Regions from separate parts of the Paenibacillus sp. Mc5Re-14 genome, predicted to be linked through region 3. Evidence: riboswitches for the same ligand, from Rfam matches in the RefSeq annotation. Region 3 holds a riboswitch; each other region holds the start of a gene.
The links. Region 3 has a riboswitch for cyclic di-AMP ahead of BN1546_RS11185 (3D domain-containing protein). Riboswitches for the same ligand answer to the same signal wherever they lie in the genome.
Positions count from the first base shown of each region.

Region 1 (6,529 bases), 2.8 Mb from region 3:
TTCCAACCAAAGCATTCCACATACAACCAGTCAAACCACGCCCGCTCCTCTGGCATCGGCTGAGAGCCGCCCGAATGGGGTGCATGGTGAAGCATACGACCAAAAAAAGCTTCGGAGAATTGCTGGTATTCACGCGTAAACATTAACATTTCGTGCCATAGTTCATCCACATCACTACTGAACATAGGCACCCGATTCATAATGGCGCATAGCATGAAGTATCGTTTTAGCTCATGCCAGCGCCAATTATATTCTTGCTCCGTCAGGCTAGGATTGGCGTCCATGACACGTTGCTTTACGTTATGAGCATAGGAGGCTGGAATGGATCGATCCAGCAGCTCCTTCAGCTCCGTAATCTCTCGATGACGCTCCTGCGTGAGTGACGAAGGAGACGGAGAGCTAAGGAAAAATGCATTCCGGCGCCGCGTACTTCTGTTTCCACGATTCCTGCGTATAGCACGAAATATAAACCAAAGAATGATGAGACCAACCACAATAAACAACGTCCAAAAGCTAGTCATACTATTCATAATGGCACTCCTTTCTAAAAGAAGACGGCATTTCCGATTTTAGCTTTTGCTATTCAGTAGAGCGAATTCTTTTTTAATCTGTGCCAGCAGCTCAGAATTTGTGATTACATCGCAAGCCGTCCATGCCAAGGTTCTCGCGGCCAAGAGCATTCCTTCCATTGCGCGGTCCTGCATTGCTAAATCGCGGAATTCTGGTGTATGCAAGGCATGCTTCTCGTCAATAACTTGAATGTACGGGTGGATCGCAGGGCAATGAAGTGATACATTTCCGATATCCATAGAGCCATGATCTTCACCCTCCGTAATATCTTCTTGCGCAATGCCAGCCTGCACCAAATTTGCGGTAAAGGTGTCGGAGAGTACACGATTGGTCACCATTTCATCGTAAGAAGTCTCATAATTGGAAGTTTCCAAACGACACCCGGCTTGTAAAGCAGCTCCTTCTGCAATTTGAACAACACGGCGGGTAAGCGGGTTCAGCTCTTGGCGTGTAGCGGCCCTCACGTAAAATTGGGCTGAGGCGTAATCAGGAATAATATTGGCAGCCTGCCCACCCTGATTAATGATGCCATGGATACGTACCGTACTTTTCACCTGTTGCCGAAATGCGTTAATCCCGTTAAACGTTTGAATCACAGCGTCCAAAGCATTAATCCCTTCGTGCGGACTGGCCGCAGCGTGAGCGGATTGACCAAAAAATTCGAACTGCACAGCATCAATCGCTAGTGATTTGCCTGATTTTTCGTAGCGGTCAAAGGGATGTGTCATCATAGCTATGTCGCAATCATCAAACAACCCGGCCGCCGCCATCGGAACCTTTGCACCGCGTGTTTCTTCGGCAGGTGTGCCGTATACACGTACTTCTCCACCAGTCTCGTCGATAATCGATTTGAGACCTACGGCAGCGCCTGTACTCATCATACATATCAAATGGTGCCCACAGGCGTGTCCTAGCCCTTTCAGAGCGTCGTATTCTGCCAGAAAAGCAATGATTGGTCCAGGCTTGGTTGCTTTGTAAGTAGCAATAAAGGCTGTTTCTATACCCAATACGGGTGCCTGAACGTCAAATCCGTGAAAAGCAAGTTCTTCTTTTAAACGGGCAGAGGCCAAGAATTCCTCGTTTCCAAGTTCAGGGTTTGCGCCAATATATAACGAAATGTCCTTAAACCGCTGGGCATGCTGTTCAATGGTGTGTTGAATGGTCTGTTTGAAATTCATGCTAAAAACTCCTTTATATATGCTGTAATGTAGGTGCTGCGATAGATATACTAAAATTGTACTATAACATTCATTGCATAATCATGCATATTCATTTATAATGACACAATCTTATTTATTATAAAGAATTTAAGGAGAGAAAAAAAGATTGAAAAAGGCATATCGTTTTACCGCCCTGGTTTTGTCGGCGGTTATCTTACTGCTGGCTGGTCTTCCCATGCTCACTGCATACGGATCGGAAGAAAAGCCACAGAAAAAACTCGTAGTGGGCATGAGTGCTGACTTTCCGCCGTATGAGTTTCATAAAGTTATTAACGGTCAGGATACCATTGTTGGGTTTGATGTTGAAATTGCCAAGGAAATCGCCAAGGATCTGAATGCGGAGATGGTCCCAGAGGACATGAGTTTTGACTCTTTGCTGCCTGCTCTGCAAAGTGGTCGCGTAGACTTGGTACTGTCCGGTATGACACCGACGGATGAACGCAGAAAGAGCATTGATTTTTCGGATGTATACTATCGTTCCAAGCAAGTCATTATGGTACGTCCAGAGGATAAAGACAAATATTCAACGATGGCTGCTCTAAAAGGAGAGAAGCTCGGTGCGCAGAAGGGGAGTATCCAGGAAGAAATTGCGCAAAAAGTGCCTAATGCTTCTGTGACCTCATTGGATAAAATATCCGATCTGGTACTCCAGCTTCGGACCAACCGTATCAACGCGGTTGTAATCGAGGATACCGTTGCTAAAGGATACACACTAGACGGTACCGTAACACTTGCCAAGGCAGTACCTGAGGATGAAGGAGCAGAAACTGCTGTAGGCATTCGTAAAGGAAATGCGGAATTGCTTGCTTCAGTAAATAAAACGTTGGCTCGCCTGAAAGCAGACGGTTCGATTGAGAAGTTTTCTACAGAAGCAAGTGCACTGTCTGCAGACCGACAAGTTTCTTCGAATAGCATTGTAGATATATTTTTGAAATATCGCAGTTTCTACGCTACGGGTATTGGCTACACCCTATTGCTGTCTGCGCTTGGAGTACTGTTCGGATTCATTATTGGTCTGATCATATCCTTGCTGCGGATGAGTGGTATTCGTATTATCGAGTGGCTAGGTACCGCATATGTAGAGATACTGCGCGGCACACCTATGCTGGTGCAGCTCATGATCATTCATTACGGAGTTGCTTTGACGTTGGGGGTTAATTTTACGCCACTTCAGTCTGGTATAATTACGTTGTCTCTGAATAGTTCGGCATATTTGGCTGAAATTTTCCGTGCTGGTATTCAGGCAGTAGACCGTGGACAGATGGAAGCTGCCCGCTCGCTCGGGATGGGACGAGGCAAAGCAATGCGTCATGTCATTTTACCGCAAGCATTTAAATCTATATTGCCTGCTATTGGTAATGAGTTCATTACGATCATTAAAGAATCATCTATTATTTCGACCATTGGGATGGTGGATATTATGTATCAAGCCCAGGTCATTAAGAATATTACCTACGAAGGCTTGAGTCCGTTCGTAATCGCAGCCGCTATTTATTTTGTAATGACATTCAGCTTATCTAAGTTGTTGGGTTTATGGGAAAGGAAGTTGAGAGCCAGTGATCACCGTTAAACAACTGCGTAAATCATTCGGTAAGAATGAAATTTTAAAAGGCATTGATATAGATATCGCCAAAGGTGAAGTAGTCGTCATTATCGGCCCGAGTGGTTCAGGAAAAAGTACGTTTTTGCGTTGTATGAATCTGTTGGAACAGCCAACAGAAGGGGAAATTTTGTTTGAGGGTGAGCCGATTACGGCCCGTGGTCATAATATTAATGCGACTCGGGAGAAGATGGGGATGGTTTTCCAGCATTTTAATCTGTTTCCGCATAAAACAATACTGCAGAATCTGACGCTTGCACCAACGCAGGTGAAAAAGCAGTCGGGGAAAGAAGCGGAGAAAATTGCGCTGGAGCTCCTGCGGACCGTGGGTCTTGAGGATAAGAAGAATACCTACCCGAACCAGTTATCTGGTGGTCAAAAACAACGTATTGCGATAGCACGTGCTTTGGCCATGCAGCCACACGTAATGCTGTTCGATGAGCCTACTTCTGCCCTTGACCCTGAAATGGTTGGAGAGGTTCTGGACGTGATGAAGAAGCTCGCTGAGGGCGGCATGACGATGGTGATCGTGACGCATGAAATGGGCTTTGCCCGTGAGGTAGGGGATCGAATCATCTTTATGGACAACGGTCAAATTATAGAACAAGGTACGCCTGAGCAAGTATTCGGTACTCCAAGCCATGACCGTACCCGTGATTTTCTTGCTAAAGTGCTGTAAGAAAATGCTTTTATGAAATATTAACAAAGCCCTCTCGTGATGATGTTTCACGGAGGGCTTTTCTCTTTTTGTCACTATATCTCCATATTTTTGTAACAGAAAACGGATTCTTAATGACAAAATTGTAACGAGTATAGTACGATATTCAAGGTTACCAACATTTTCATGCAGATAAGGTTACAAAATTGTGATATTATGCAGTAAGCCAAAACTTACCGGGGCAGCAGTAATGATAATAAATACTCAGGTGCTGGGCTCAAACCATGGGAAGTGCGGGGGACGTAACAACGGCAATGATTCCAATGCATCATAAGATGTTGTGGAATATGCCTAGGGGTGAATTGCACAAGCATAGGGCTTCTCCTGAGTCCGAATCCGACAGCTAACTTCGCAGGCATAACAGAGGAGGTACATATCTTTGAAACATTTAAAACATATTGGAAAAACTATGAAATTTGCGGTGCTTGCTGCAGCTATTGCAGGGCTGGCACAGACAGCTGGAGTAGCAGATGCTGCTTCGCTTCACACTGCCAAAGAAGGCGATACCTTCTTTTTGCTTGCTCAACGTTATGGGGTATCAGTAGATGAGTTGACGAAGGCTAACCCGGATATTGCGTCCAACAACATATATGCAGGTCTGCAAATTAAAGTGCCAGACGAAAAAAGTGTAAAGGCGGCTTCGGATTCGAAGCCACAGCTTCTTACAGAGAAAGCACCAGCGAATGAGAAGCCAACAATTGAAGCATGGGGCAAAACATTTAATTACAGTAAAGTAGTTGATGTTAAAGCTACAGCATATTCTGCCGCAGCTGATGAAAATGGCAAATGGGGTGCGGTCGATTATTACGGCAATCCGCTTAAGCTAGGTACAATTGCGGTAGACCCGAAAGTCATTCCTATGGGAACAAAGGTGCTAGTTACAGGTTATTCCCATCCCGGATTGCCAAACCATTCTTTTGTGGCCGTTGCCCGTGATCAGGGCAGTGCTATTACCGGAAAGCGGATTGATATCTTTATCCCTGGCAATAAATCATTCGTGAACGACTTCGGCTTCCAGAATGTGAAACTGTACGTCATTGATAAATAGCATTGTGCTTATGTATGATTTAATTAAACATAATATAAGTTATGTAAACTTGATCTATCATACAACATATAACTGGGACGACTTTTTATTAGGCCCGGTCGTTTATCGCTAAAAAAGGCTGTCTTACAAGCAGAAGCATTCTGCTCGTTAAGGCAGCCTTTTTACGTTGTTGGTATATTTGAAGCTTAGACGTACTGTTATTTTCGTTCCGATGTGTGAAGTAGCCGGGGGACAGTGACAAATTTGTAGCCCTTAGCTTTTAGAGAGTGGATTAGACCCGGCAAAGCTTGGACAGTGCCTTGCAAGTTGGAACTTTGACCTCCACCTGCATGCATTAAAATAATGGAGCCAGGTCCGGTAGCCGGGATCACGTTGCGCTGAATTTGTGTTTTGCTTAATCCCTTCCAGTCTAGAGAGTCCACATTCCAATTGACGATCATGTACCCATGACGACGTGCCCACTGGATTTGAGGCTCCGTGATTTCACCATAGGGTGGTCGTATCAATCTGGGTCGAAAACCTATGCTGGCTTCTAAAATGCGTTCTGTTTTTGTAATCTGGTGACGAAAACGTTCTGGTGTGGCCTTCCTGAAATCCGGATGAGTATAGGAATGGTTTCCTATAGCATGACCCTCACGGATGATGCGGCGTATGATCCCCGGATGCTTTTCCGCACGGTGGCCGACGATAAAAAAGGTAGCTTTGATACCATTTGCGTGTAATACGTCCAAAACCTGCGGCGTATACCTTGAATCGGGCACATCATCAAAGGTTAAGGCAATTTGGCGGGTGTGCGGGCCGCACATTTTAAAAATGTCCGCATGCTTTTTTCGTAGCATCGCTAATGTTGGAGTAGCTCGATCTTTACTTTGATATACCGAAGTAGCGACAGCAGCTTCCTTGGGATGGGGCGTTCCAATGTTGGAAGGCGTGTCCGCGTGAACGGGAAAACTTGAAAATGCTAGTAACAGTGCTAAACATGGCAACACTCCCCTGTACCGCATTTGTATTCCCCCTTTCCGTGCAGTGGTACCTAGTGGTGCTCTCAGCTATTATGTACCTGTCCTATTAAAATTATGCTGGTGATTGAGTGAAGCCTACACGGCTGAAGAGAAGTACATCATGAAGCGGGTATCCGTGAAGATGACGAAGTAAACGTACATATTCTCTTAAACATGACCGAAAACTGAAGCATTTTCGCAAGTTTTAGCCTTTCAAAGGATTCGGTATACCATGACAGCTGGTGTATAATGGGGATGCTATTCATAATGATACATACTTGGAATTGAGGGAAGGATGGATAAAAGTGACCGACTTGTTTACTCCTTATCAATTAAAGGGGCTTTCATTAAAAAATCGGATTGTCATGCCCC
Region 1 covers NZ_CVPD01000001.1:5,245,779-5,252,307, forward strand. Annotated here, with positions in the region: gene BN1546_RS23765 (glycine-rich domain-containing protein) at 1-530, opposite strand, end outside; gene BN1546_RS23770 (M20 family metallopeptidase) at 570-1,748, opposite strand; gene BN1546_RS23775 (ABC transporter substrate-binding protein/permease) at 1,897-3,360, shown strand; gene BN1546_RS23780 (amino acid ABC transporter ATP-binding protein) at 3,347-4,069, shown strand; cyclic di-AMP (ydaO/yuaA leader) riboswitch at 4,313-4,481, shown strand; gene BN1546_RS23785 (3D domain-containing protein) at 4,488-5,156, shown strand; gene BN1546_RS23790 (polysaccharide deacetylase family protein) at 5,354-6,160, opposite strand; partial or broken gene BN1546_RS23795 (NADH:flavin oxidoreductase/NADH oxidase) at 6,463-6,529, shown strand, end outside.
Region 1: it holds a riboswitch for cyclic di-AMP, as region 3 does, so the genes downstream of both, BN1546_RS23785 (3D domain-containing protein) here and BN1546_RS11185 (3D domain-containing protein) in region 3, are expected to answer to the same signal.

Region 2 (6,529 bases), 110 kb from region 3:
GCTCTTCATGCGGTTCATGTCTCTTTTTACTCACTGGAATCGCCATCCTTCTGGGTCATCGAAGCCCGTTCGGTTGGAGTTAGGAAGATTGCTAGCTTCTGGCTGATGGCAATCGTCGAGATACCGGATTGAATGGAAAGCAGACCTTCGACCATCATTAACTTAAGTTCCACTTCTTTTTTGGATAGCCGTTTCAGCTTGTTGGACATTGGATGCCATAGGACATAACCTGTAAAAATACCGAGCAACGTTGCAATAAAGGCGGCTGCAATGGCATGGGACAGTTTTTCCATGTCACTAAGGTCGGCCAGAGCGGCGATCAGACCTACAACCGCACCAAGTACCCCGAGTGTTGGAGCGTACATACCGGCTTGGGAGAAAATCAGTGCGCCGGCGCGGTGTCTATCTTCGGTAGCGTTAATGTCTTCCATCAGAACATCGCGTACGAACTCCTGATCATTACCATCGATAATCATTCGCATACCGCCGCGCATAAAGGGATCGTCGATCTCTTCGACCTTGGATTCCAGCGCGAGCAGACCTTCACGACGGGTAATGGATGCCCATTCGGTAAATGTACCGATAAGCTCCTTGCGATCCAGCAATTTCTGCTGGGTGAAAATAATTTTAAACAGCTTTGGCACTCGTTTCATGTCATCCATCGGAAACGCCATGAATATACTTGCTGCTGTTCCGACGAAAATAATCATGTAAGCAGCGGGATTATTGACCAGATTGACGACTGGCGCGCCCTTCAGGATCATCCCGACGACCAGTGACAAAAGCCCGAGCACAAGTCCAATAATGGTTGTAATTTGCATGATACACCTCATCCATGAGAATAGATTTTGAATCCTTTCATGCCGCATGGGTCGTCCTTGCCCCAAGCGCGTCATTATGAGACGGATTATAGTATTTATCGACAAAACTCTCTTTTTTGTTAAGGGCCAATTTCCGGTATAATAAAGTGATTATGTATTGAATCGCTGAACCATTGGAGGAAATAGCATGGGAGTAAAGCATGGGCGCGAGTATGAACAAATTTTGAACGATTTGACAGAGGCTGTGGGACGCATCCCAGATAGCTATGAATTTTTTGAAATGGAAGCAGAAGATTGGGACAGGCTGAACCCGATGGGGCGTCAGGAAGTCAATGAAGCTTTGGCAGAAGACCTATTTTATGCACTGGGTACGGAGCCCATAATCACTGTAGGCAGCGGCGTTGTGATTTATGAGCCGGAGCAGCACCGGATCTATGTACTCATCGGAGATGAGGAGCTGACGTCGGTCCCTTTGATTTAAAGGCCGTCTTATGGATTTATCAACGGGGCCGTGGTAATATGTACACCAATATATCGTAGTTTTGGCCGCATGTAAGCGGCTAAAAGGCTTCCGTATAAACGGGGAGGAGTTCGTAACATGCCTTTTACACAAGAAGAGATTGAAGCGCATCTGGAGAAACTGGAGGGCTGGGAACTGGAGGAAGGACGTTGGATCGTTCGGAAATATAATTTTTCCAGTTTTATGAAGGGAATTGCATTCGTGGATGAAGTTGCCGCTATATCTGAGGCATTCAATCACCATCCATTTATTACGATTGATTACAAGACCGTGACTCTGCGTTTGACCTCTTGGGACGATGGCGGTATTATGGCCGTAGATATTAAGGAAGCCCAACAATATAATGAAGCTTTTGAAAAAATGCGCAGCAGTCATTGATTTTATAATGATCTGTTGTATATATTAAGAGCGCCTTCGCTATACAACATCGCGGTTGTATAGCGAAGGCGCTCTTATTTATAGAACCCGGTTCTGTTGTTCAGGACGATATACCATACAATAGAACGGTTTTCTGCCATCTGGAGTCTGACGTTCATAGGTATCCGTCAGCTCAAATCCAGCTGCCTTGTAGGCTCGTATAGCCCGCTGATTCCAGGTGAGAACCTCTAGGTCAATTTCATTCTGTGGATGACGTCGTCTGGCTTCCTCCGCAATGGCCCGGACAAAATCGGAGCCTGTGCCATGTCCGCATCTTTCGGGATGCATTCCAAGACCCAGCCGGGTCACACCGACCATAGGAAAATATTGAGCAAATCCCGTCAGCTCATTCTCTTCGTCCAGTACGGCAACATATTGCTCTTGGCGAAGCGTGGGACTTCCAAATTCAACTTCAAGTGCCTTCATTTGTTCCCAGGGAAGCCAGCCGTATATGTTGTAGGGGGGATCATAGCGCCACTCACAGATTTCAGCCGCTTGATGCTCGTCCATCGGTACAATCCGGTAGTTGGATATTGAGGCCGGCACTTTTTCATTCCTCCTTATGTAGGTACTTCAATCATTAACCACAGATTGTAGACAAGTTGTAGGAGAATGGCAAGCGTGTTTATTTCGTACCTAAGTCGGGTATACATTCAATAAGAAGGATTTACTGCTCATATGCTCCCCCAGCGGTGGCGGTAAACCGACGATGTTCGCTAAAACTGAAACCTTTTGAGGTGTCAGTTCGTCAGTAATGATAATAATTACTGATGTAGTGGACATAAAAAACCGCAATTCGATTCCGGCCAGAATCAAATTGCGGCTAGGGTTAGCTTGCTGTGCGGTAGTTATTCTACGTTGTCGTCATCAGGAATATCTGAAGCTACAGAATGGTAAGCGTCTGTGCTCATAATTCTTTTTGCACCGACATAACGGTTAGCGTAATAATTTTCGTTCAGTGAGCTAACTACTACACCACGTGAAGTCGAGGAGTGGGCGAATTTCCCTTCACCTACGAAGATACCTACATGGGAAACGCCTCTTCCTGTGGTGTTGAAGAACACCAGGTCGCCTGGTCTCATTTCATCGCGGGATACAGAAGCTCCCATTTTGAATTGTGATCCAGATTGATGCGGCAGTTTAATTCCCAGTTTGTTGAATACATACATTGTGAAGCCGGAGCAATCGAATCCCTCGAGTGTAGTACCTCCGCTTCTATAGTTCGTTCCTTTGGCATCTTGGATGACCTGGTCCATCTTAGAGTCTGCAAATGCACTGCTGCCACCGAATGTAAAAGATGTAAAGGCAATGGCGAGACCCATGGCTGCGATCGTTAGCTTCTTCTTCAAAAAAAATATACCCCTTCCAATGCCTGCGAGGTTAGCTTAAGGATTCGGTAGAAGGTTCCCCTATGACCACTCTGTTGCGAGATCAATTCACCCAAACTGGTTCCCCCGCTTCCTAGGTGCCAGGAATTAGGCTTAACTTAAGATGTGCACCTTGGAGAGCAGTATTCACGACAACGATGTTTTTAAGATAAAGGTTACAATAAAGATTACAAAGTTGTTACTATCAGTTCACTGCGATTATTGTAACAAAGACAGCAGGCTTTGGCAAATGTTTCATCGCAAAAAGTTACAAAAAAAATCTGTTCCTAACGCCCTAGGAACAGATTCTGTTAACAGTATTCAGTTATGTGCCGTTTGCACGGGAAAGAAAAAAGTTTTTTCGACAGCTAAAAATGCAGGAGAAAGCATAAAGAGAGGGATTAGCCTCTGCTGGAGATATCGATGTGCCATAGACGATACTGCGAACTGATATGCCACAGCCTGACCAGACTGGTAACAAAATGATACGATTGCTGGAGAATTAGCGCCAACATACCAGTCCAAATCATCGCTACGGTGCCAAATAGACCGAAGACCAGCAGCACACAAGCACCAAGCAAGAGAGATACGCTTACAGCCGGAAGAAGCTGGCGAAAGAAGGCGAGCAGGGACGATAGTATGGCATGACCACTGACCGTGCCCAGTTGCATATACAGGATGCACTGCCGAATGAACCAACCGTAAGCCACCCACCCAATGGCATAGGGCAACAAATGCAACAGGTAAGAGGAAGATTGCAGCGTTCCTGCTACAATAGGATAGAGTCTCGGTACCACCCAGAAGGCGGGAAGCAGCAGCAAACCCAACTCGATGATGTAATACAACAGAGATGACATACCGTGACGTTTCATCCCCTTGAAGAAGGACAGGCTTTGCGGTTCAGACGCATCGGTATACAGGCTTTGATATATGCCAGCTCTAATGAAGGGAGTGATTAGGACGCGCAATACGGTCGCCCCTAGTAGTATCCATAAATATACGTGTACTTCCCGGCTGTCCATCAAAGCGATCTGGCCCTCCATCCAAAACAAGGTCTTTCCCAGCTCGTTTTGGCTCTGATCAGGATAACGCAGCAGCAGCGGGACAACGGCCGACTGTACCAGCCGATAGAGAAATACTCCCCACAGCAGACGATACAAAAATAAAATGATAACGATATAAAAGCGTATGCGCACTAGCGCCCAGCCTTCTTTTAAAACAGTCCGCATCTATAGACACCTCACCATGACAGACTTCCAAGCAGTGTCTCCAACAGCTTGGTTACACTCACACTCCAACGGGTTTGTTGCTTTTCGTCCAATTCAGCCTTCAGGCTATTATTAATATGCTTGTTCTCCAGTGCAATAGTGTATAGAGGATCAACGGCCACATAGGACACGGGGGAGGTGCTTTTGAGTCGGAAAGATGTACTTTTGCCCGTACCGTCCCATGCCTTAAATATTGTCGTGCCATCCTTGAAGGTAAATTGAACAGGGATCTTGGGATAATCTGCTCCTTTTTTGCTGAGCGTCACGACTGCTTCATATCCATTCTCCAACTTGCGGTTCGTGATGCGATCGACAGAAAAGTCCGCCATCTGGCCGTCATATACATATTGTTCAAAATAGTGGCTCCATGAGCGTCCAGTCACCCTCTCCACGACACGCTGAAAATCCTGTGAGGTCGGATGCTTGAATCGGTAGGTCTGGACATAGGTTCGCATAATCCGGTCCATTTTTTTCGTACCCACCTGACGCTCAATACCTCGTAGTACCAGCTTGCCTCGTGAGTAGGCATTTTGTGCATACTCAGCCGACGATCCGTACTTCCAGGATTCGCGGTTTAGCGGCTGTGGAGAAGCTACCTGTCCGGATTGTAATGGCAAGTTGGGGATAAGCCCATATTCTTGCTCCATGAGCCGTTCTTCTGCATAGGAGGTGAAGCCTTCATCCAGCCAGGGCTCCTCAAATTCATTATTGGCTACCATTCCGTAGAAATATTGATGCCCAATCTCATGAACCAGCGTCCGTTCCAGATTATAGCCGGGATTCAGTTGGTCCGCAGCTGCGGCCGTGATGAGTGTCGGATATTCCATGCCGCCGGCTCCACTGCCTGTTTTGGGTGGAACGACGATAGATAGAGTGGAATATGGATAAGGCCCGTACCATTTGCTGTAGTACGAAAGGGCGGCCTTGGCTGCGCTCATATAACGTCCTTTGAGTTCCTTATGGGACGGGTCCAGATAGAGCTTGATTTTGACACCAGGAACTTCAGTAGAAGAAAAGGGTTCTTCTACGGCTACAAAGTTGGGTGAAGCGGACCAGGCAAAATCGTGTACATCATCGGCATAAAATTGATATATTTTCTGGCCGTTCTGTCGTACTGCACCACGGGTGGGAAACCCGGTCGCTGCTACGATGTGTGTTTCAGGCACCCGAATTCGTATGCTGTAAATTCCAAAATCGGCATAGAACTCGGAGTTGCCATGATACTGATGGAGGTTCCAGCCCTCGTCGGCGCGTCCACGTTGTCCTGCAGTCTCATAGACGCTGAGCTTTGGAAACCACTGTCCAGCCATTACAAAATCATCTGTCGCACCCATACGAGCAAAAATGCCAGGCAGTTTGACTTCAAACTTCATATATAGTGTGATTTCTTCGCCACCTCGTACTGGCTTGGGCAGACGTACCTTCATGAGCGAACGGTCACTTGCGTTACCGTCATCTGGTTGTACATATTGAGTACGGTGCATGAGAGATAAACCATCTTCTGTTTTTAGTTCGGTCAGCGTCATGGAGCCAAAGCCGTCCTTGGGCATGGTGTCTCCGCGCAGCTTTCCCCCGGATTCTTTCATAAAGGTGGTTTCCATAGAAGAGAAGGCATTCGGGTATAGATGAAGATACAGATCATTCACAGTTTTCTTGCCCGGATGTCTCCAGGTCAGTGTCTCAGTGCCTCGCAAAACCCGCCCTTTTTCCAGAGATACATCAATGTGATACTCCACCACCCGTTTGCTGAGAATTTCCGAAGCGGGCTGTGGAGGGTTCTTGGGCAGGTCGGGCATGATGTTGGCCCCTAGAGGCTTGCCCATATCTGGCGCAAGCGCAGACTCAGACTCGGAGCCGTATAGTGGTTTGCCTGCAGACTGAGGGGCGGATTGCGATTGGGGTTGCCAGGCAAACCATAACGTCCCTGCGAGGAGTCCGAGGGCTAGTGTAGACAATAAAACGATTTTGGCGCGTGCTGGGGTCATACAATGGATACCTCCCGTTGACAAGCATCTACAGCATGTATATGTTTGCTTTCGGGAGATTATTAGTTAAAATATTTATAGTGTAGAATGAGTGTGAAGACGGAAATTGGAGGCCTAGTGACGCATGAGTGAAAATCAGCCGGACGGCAAA
Region 2 covers NZ_CVPD01000001.1:2,355,434-2,361,962, reverse strand. Annotated here, with positions in the region: gene motB (flagellar motor protein MotB) at 1-34, opposite strand, end outside; gene motA (flagellar motor stator protein MotA) at 27-821, opposite strand; gene BN1546_RS10805 (hypothetical protein) at 1,009-1,302, shown strand; gene BN1546_RS10800 (4a-hydroxytetrahydrobiopterin dehydratase) at 1,420-1,719, shown strand; gene BN1546_RS10795 (GNAT family N-acetyltransferase) at 1,798-2,304, opposite strand; gene BN1546_RS10790 (C40 family peptidase) at 2,607-3,107, opposite strand; cyclic di-AMP (ydaO/yuaA leader) riboswitch at 3,113-3,250, opposite strand; gene BN1546_RS10785 (hypothetical protein) at 3,527-4,354, opposite strand; gene BN1546_RS10780 (M1 family metallopeptidase) at 4,366-6,378, opposite strand; gene BN1546_RS10775 (YwhD family protein) at 6,503-6,529, shown strand, end outside.
Region 2: it holds a riboswitch for cyclic di-AMP, as region 3 does, so the genes downstream of both, BN1546_RS10790 (C40 family peptidase) here and BN1546_RS11185 (3D domain-containing protein) in region 3, are expected to answer to the same signal.

Region 3 (6,529 bases):
GAGCTCGTCAACTTTTCTTACAATACCAGTGGATTTCATCATAATAAATCAGGCTCCTCTCGCCGTTTAAAATAATATAAGTGTCATGATTCGACAAAATTTTCTCTTTTCTGATATTTACTATACCAACGATTCCCAAAACAGTCAACCTTAAAAAAGTAGTAACAGCCTAATTATGCAAAAGTATTTAGAACAAAGAGCTTTATTCATGTGAATTACCTTATTTTACGGATGATTTGTCTTGTGTGTCGATTTGGAAATGTCGAAAAGTGATAATTCGACAAAATACGACAAACTATGTCGAATAAGGGAGGACGTTTAGGATTTTATTGTATTTTAATCCATTATTCCGAATATTAAAGGAGCTGATATCTTGCACCAGCCACTCAGTGAAGAAAAAGTTTTTAAGGACCCGGTACATAATTACATCCATGTTCAGGATACTGTGATATGGCGATTGATCAATACGCCGGAGTTCCAACGGTTACGACGCATTCGGCAGTTAGGCACATCTTATCTTACGTTTCATGGAGCGGAGCATAGCCGGTTTTCACATTCACTGGGCGTATATGAGATTACGAGACGTATTATTTCTCAATTTGAACGTGGAGATTTTCCCGACTGGCCCAAGGAAGAAAGACTGATTGCTCTGTGTGCCGCTTTGTTGCACGATGTGGGGCACGGTCCATTTTCTCATTCAATTGAAGAAGCCTTTCATATGAACCATGAGGATTGGACATGCCGCATTGTACTGGGGGACACGAAGATCAACGCTGTGCTACGGCAAGTTGATGAGATGTTGCCCCACAAGGTCGCGGCGGTTATAGCCAAAACGTATGATAAGCCGATTGTTGTCAACTTGGTAACAAGCCCGCTGGATGCTGACCGTATGGATTATTTGTTGCGGGATGCTCATTCAACAGGTGTTAACTACGGGACAATTGATTTGGATCGTATTTTACGTTTGCTGCGCCCTCACAATGGGAGAATTGTCGTAAAAGAGTCGGGTATGCATGCAGTAGAGGATTATCTAATGTCACGCTACCAGATGTACTGGCAAATTTATTTCCATCCTGTAACACGCAGCTCAGAAATCCTGTTACGTAAAATTTTCAAGAGAGCTAAGGAATTGTTCAAAAACGGATATGAGTTTGGTTTTCTGTTGGATCCGCTGCCCGATCTATTAAAAGGAGAGCTAACAGTGGAGCAGTATTTGATGCTGGATGAGTCTTTGATTCAGACGGTATTTAGCCAATGGAAACGAGAAAAGGACGAAATTTTAAGTGATTTGAGCAGCCGTTTTATGGATCGTAGATTGTATAAATATGTAGAGATTGAAAATATGGATACAGATACCGTTGACCATATTCGAGAGGCTTTGGAAAAGGCTGGCTTGCATCCTGAATATGATCTTGAAATTGATTTTCCGACAGATCTTCCTTATGATGTGTTTCGGCAGGGCGGTTCAACGGACAACCAGATTTTACTGCTTGGACGTCAGGGCGAGGTGCGGGAAATATCCGAAGTTTCAGAAATTGTACGCTCAATAAGTGGCATTCACCGAGGAAAATATCACATGTATTTTCCCCAGAATAAATTGAACGGGGTAAAAGAAAGGCTTCCTGCCGAAATAAGGAATTATTTTGTCAAACAATAGACAAATATATAGAAATGTAAGTAAGAAAAGGAGATGAAAACCTTGGATTTATTCGACACTCATACTCACCTAGATGCGCCACAATTTGATGAAGACCGTGAAGAAGTTATAGCACGTGCTGTCGAATCAGGAGTAACACGGATGATCAATATCGGATTTAATCGTGAGACCATTCCATCCACCATGAAGCTGGCTGAGACGTATGATTTTATTTATGCAGCTGTTGGATGGCATCCGCAGGATGCCATTACAATGCAGGAGGGTGATTTAGAATGGATTGCATCGTTATGCAGTCATAAAAAGGTTGTAGCGATCGGAGAGATCGGTCTGGATTATTATTGGGATACATCACCAAAGGATGTGCAGCAGCGGGTACTTCGAAATCAAATTGGCCTGGCACGTGAGCTCAACATGCCAATTGTTATCCATAACCGGGATGCACATGAAGATATTGTGAGGATTTTACGTGAGGAAAAGGCGGGCGAGATTGGCGGAGTCATGCACTCCTTTTCTGGGAGTTGGGAGACAGCTAAAATGGTGCTGGATATGGGTTTCCACCTTTCCTTCGGCGGGCCCATAACGTTCAAAAATGCCAAGCAGCCAAAAGAGGTGCTGGCCCAGGTACCGTTGGACCGTCTGCTTATTGAAACGGACGCGCCTTACTTGACGCCTCATCCGTTTCGCGGGAAGCGAAATGAGTCGGCACATGTGAGATTGGTGGCAGAGGCAGCCGCCCAAATTAAGGGAATTACAGTGGAGGAATTGGTATCCATTACGACCCAAAATGCCTTGGAACGATTTGACATTCAGTGAAAAAGCGAAGAAATCAATCAAAATAAAGAGATAGACGGAGCTAATTATGATTTTGTTGCAGGAAACTCAAGAATATTACAATTTTTTAACCGAATATTTTGAAAAATGTACTTGAAACCTGCTTTACAACATGCATGGAAACAGGATATCATCTTTTCAGTGAATTGTTGTTGAGTGTAACCATCAACAAATCATTTCATGAACCAGTCTCGCTGAGTCCCTTTTACAGGGAACGGGGGAACCGATATGGCTTACAGTACGTCCGGCGTATATGCAAGAGATATTATCTCTTCAGTAGTCGGCTCGACCGAAATTCATTTCCTGGATGGGATTGAACAGGTAGAGAAGCCGTATTTCGATTTCTTTCTGGGTCTTCGGGGTGAATGTGAAGGCGACCGCCATGAGCGGTTGACCTAAGCTAGGGCGACTCTCTACGTCCGAACCCGACAGCTAACCCCGTAAGCGTAACAAGAGAGAAGCCATCTCGTGCATGAGTTTTCCCGCATATTCACACATGTCGGAAGCCACGAAAGAGCTCTCTAGTCTCTTTCTTTGGCTTTTTTTGTTGTGAATAAAAGAAAATCTGTCATCATACTGTGGTTAAACAGGGGAGGACAGCATGCCGCGAAGACGGGTACATGGTGCAGGACAGTCGCAGTACGGGCTTGTCTTGTAGAAAATCTGTTATAGTCACGTCAACGATCAACTATGTCTTACTCCAGACGGCGGGCTATGTAAGGAGGACGGAGGAAATGGGCATTTTCCGAAAAGAGGAGACCCATGAGTCACGCTCATCCAGCATGTCTTACGTATTACGTTGGAAGCAAGAAAATGTGCGCCAGGCTGCTTTGGTTGCTATTTTTCTAATCGCACTAACGATTATGATTTCAATTCTGATGTACACGCAATCTAAAAAACAAGTCTTTTTTGTCATCGATGGTAAGGCATCTGCGGTAGAAACCCGGGAATCCAAGCTCCAAGATTTGCTCAATGAGCATTCTATTTCACTTCAGCCGCATGATACAATTTCCATGCCGCTAAACGGGGCAGTACAGGATGGGGATCGCGTAGTCATTAAACGTGCCAATCAGGTTAAAGTATCCTCAGGCAATGAGACGAAAAAGCTGTACACAACAGAAAATACAGTAGAGGGTGCCATTCGCACTTCGGGCTATAAATTATCATCAACGGATAAAGTTTACCCTGCGTTGGATGCCTCTGTTTCAGCTAACATGGACATAAAAATCGTCCGTGTAAAGAAACAGCAGGTCGAACAGAAAAAACAAGTGCCTTATCAGGTCATCAAAACAGCAGATCCAAGTCTCTATAAAGGCGATAATCGAGTCATTCAAAGTGGCAAATCGGGTGTGGTAGTCCAGCATGTTCAAAAGGTATACCATGATGGAAAATTGGTGTCCAAACAGCTGGTCAACAAGGAAGTCGCACAAAATCGTGTGGATAAGGTAATTGCGGTAGGGACGAAGAAAAAACCGGTCGTTCTAGCTGCTTCCATCGGCCCTAAAGATGCGGTTAAGGCTACAAAGGTTAGTTCGGGCAGTGCTGTCCGTAAAGCAGGTATTAATTTTAATTATAAAAAAGTTTTACAAAATGTCTCGATGACGGCGTATTCTGCCCAGGAGCCAGGTATCGGTACACGTACCGCCTCCGGCACGCGTGTCACGGAAGGACGCACCATCGCTGTCGATCCGAATGTAATTCCAATCGGCTGGTGGGTGTATATTGAAGGGGTAGGCTTCCGCCGTGCGGAGGATACCGGTGGCGCGATTAAAGGCCACAAAATCGATGTGTATTATGAGAGTTTAAGCCGGGCTAACCAATTTGGTCGTAAGCACGGTAAAACCGTATATGTTATCGGACCTGTAAAGCCGGAAATCAACTAAAACAGGTTGTGTATGTTGAGGACAATGCGATAGTATTAACAACATAGTTATGCCATGCTAAGAAGAGGATATCCTCTTCTTATTTTGTTTTCAAAAGCAGGGAAAGATAATATATGTTGCTGTGTAGCAGTGGAGGGAAACGAAGATGATCAAGGAAGTGATCGTGGTGGAAGGCCGGGATGATACGGTAGCCATTCGCCGTGCTGTCGAAGCAGATACAATAGAAACTGGCGGTTCAGCCATTAATAAAATGACGCTGCGGAAAATTGCATTGGCGCAGGAACGGCGGGGGGTCATTATTTTAACTGATCCCGATCATGCAGGGGAGCGTATCCGTAAAATCATCGCCTCCAAGGTCCCCGGCTGCAAGCAGGCTTTTATACCTGAGGCAGAGGCGACACGCAAAGGGGATATTGGCGTGGAGAATGCCTCCCCGGAAGCCATCAGACACGCTCTCGCACGGGTACATACGACAGTGGAAGGCGCCGAACCGCTGATTGAAATGGCGGACCTGATTGACGCTGGACTTATTACCCACCCCAATGCTGCTGCACGCCGTATGGCCTTGGGGAATGTACTGGGTATTGGCTATTGTAACGGAAAGCAGCTACATAAGCGGCTCTCTGTATTTCAGATCAGTCGTGAGGAATTTGCCAGTGCGCTGGCACAAATCGAAAGTGAAGGATTGTGATATCCGTATGACAGGGATTCAAGATATAGCAACACCGCGGCGTACGAAGGAAATTATTCAAAGGCACGGTTTTTCGTTCAAAAAGAGTCTGGGACAAAACTTTCTGATTGATCAAAATATTCTGAGCAAGATCGTAAATGCTGCCGGATTGGATGATACAAAGGGCGCGCTTGAGATCGGTCCGGGCATTGGAGCTTTGACCGAGAAATTGGCGCAATCCGCTAAGGCAGTTACCGCCGTTGAGATTGATCAGCGGCTGCTGCCCATTCTTGAAGAAGTGCTGGCCCCTTACGAGCATGTAAAGGTTCGTCATGGGGACGTGTTAAAGCTGGATTTGCGTGAAGTGTTTGCAGCTGACTTTGCAGATGTGAGCAAAGTGAGTGTCGTCGCTAATCTGCCGTATTACGTCACTACACCGATTCTGATGCGTCTACTGGAGGACAAGCTTCCTTTGGAGAATATCGTCGTTATGATTCAAAAGGAGGTGGCTGAGCGCATGGCTGCGTCTCCTGGTACAAAGGATTACGGCAGCTTAAGCATAGCCGTGCAATATTATAGCGAGCCTGAGTTAGTCTGTACGGTGCCGAATACAGTATTTATTCCTCAGCCGAATGTTGATTCGGCAGTTATTCGGCTGCGTGTACGAGAAGTCCCTCCGGTGGAAGTGGTGGACGAGAAGCACTTTTTTGAAGTGGTTCATGCCGCTTTTGCCCAACGTCGTAAAACCATTTCAAATAACCTAAAAAGCCGCTTCTTCACCAAAGAGAACAGGGACACGCTGGAGCCGCTGTTGCAACAAGCTGATATTGAGCCCTCCCGTCGAGGGGAAACGCTGAGTATCGAGGAATTTGCGCGTCTGAGCGCCGTGCTATTGGAGGCTGGTATATCCTAAGTTGGAACCAAACTGTGCATTCACCCATACGATATAGGAGGGGTGATACAGTGTGATGAGTTTAGGAGACTTGGTCGTTCGGAAATCGTACGGCGGTGATGTCACGTTTCGCGTTGAAGACATCCAGCGGGATAAAGCGATCATTAAGGGGACGGAATTTCGGCTACTGGCCGATTCCCCGGTGAACGATCTGGTCAGAGTGCCTGTAGACCAGATTAGCGGTAAGACTCAACAGGCCCACATTAAGGCCGGGGAGTCTCTTAATCTTTTGCAACGGGCACGCCAGCAGCAAGCTGCCCGTAGCCAGGCGGCTCTGATTGGAGAGTGGAGTGATCCGGTAGAGTCGACGTATTTTGAAATGCCAGGAAAGGTTCTTCATCTGGATGGAGATCCCGGCTATTTAAGAAAATGTCTCAGTTTATATGAACAGCTCCGTGTTCCCGCAGAGGGACATCACGTTCACGAATCGGCAATGGCGGATACGTTATATCGACTGCTTCCCCGCATTCGTCCTGATATTGTAGTCATCACCGGACATGATGGTGTGCTGAAGCAGCCGCAACCTTACGATTTGT
Region 3 covers NZ_CVPD01000001.1:2,461,859-2,468,387, reverse strand. Annotated here, with positions in the region: gene BN1546_RS11200 (AbrB/MazE/SpoVT family DNA-binding domain-containing protein) at 1-42, opposite strand, end outside; gene BN1546_RS11195 (HD domain-containing protein) at 374-1,657, shown strand; gene BN1546_RS11190 (TatD family hydrolase) at 1,700-2,470, shown strand; cyclic di-AMP (ydaO/yuaA leader) riboswitch at 2,671-2,951, shown strand; gene BN1546_RS11185 (3D domain-containing protein) at 3,223-4,371, shown strand; gene rnmV (ribonuclease M5) at 4,517-5,062, shown strand; gene rsmA (16S rRNA (adenine(1518)-N(6)/adenine(1519)-N(6))-dimethyltransferase RsmA) at 5,070-5,954, shown strand; gene yabG (sporulation peptidase YabG) at 6,010-6,529, shown strand, end outside.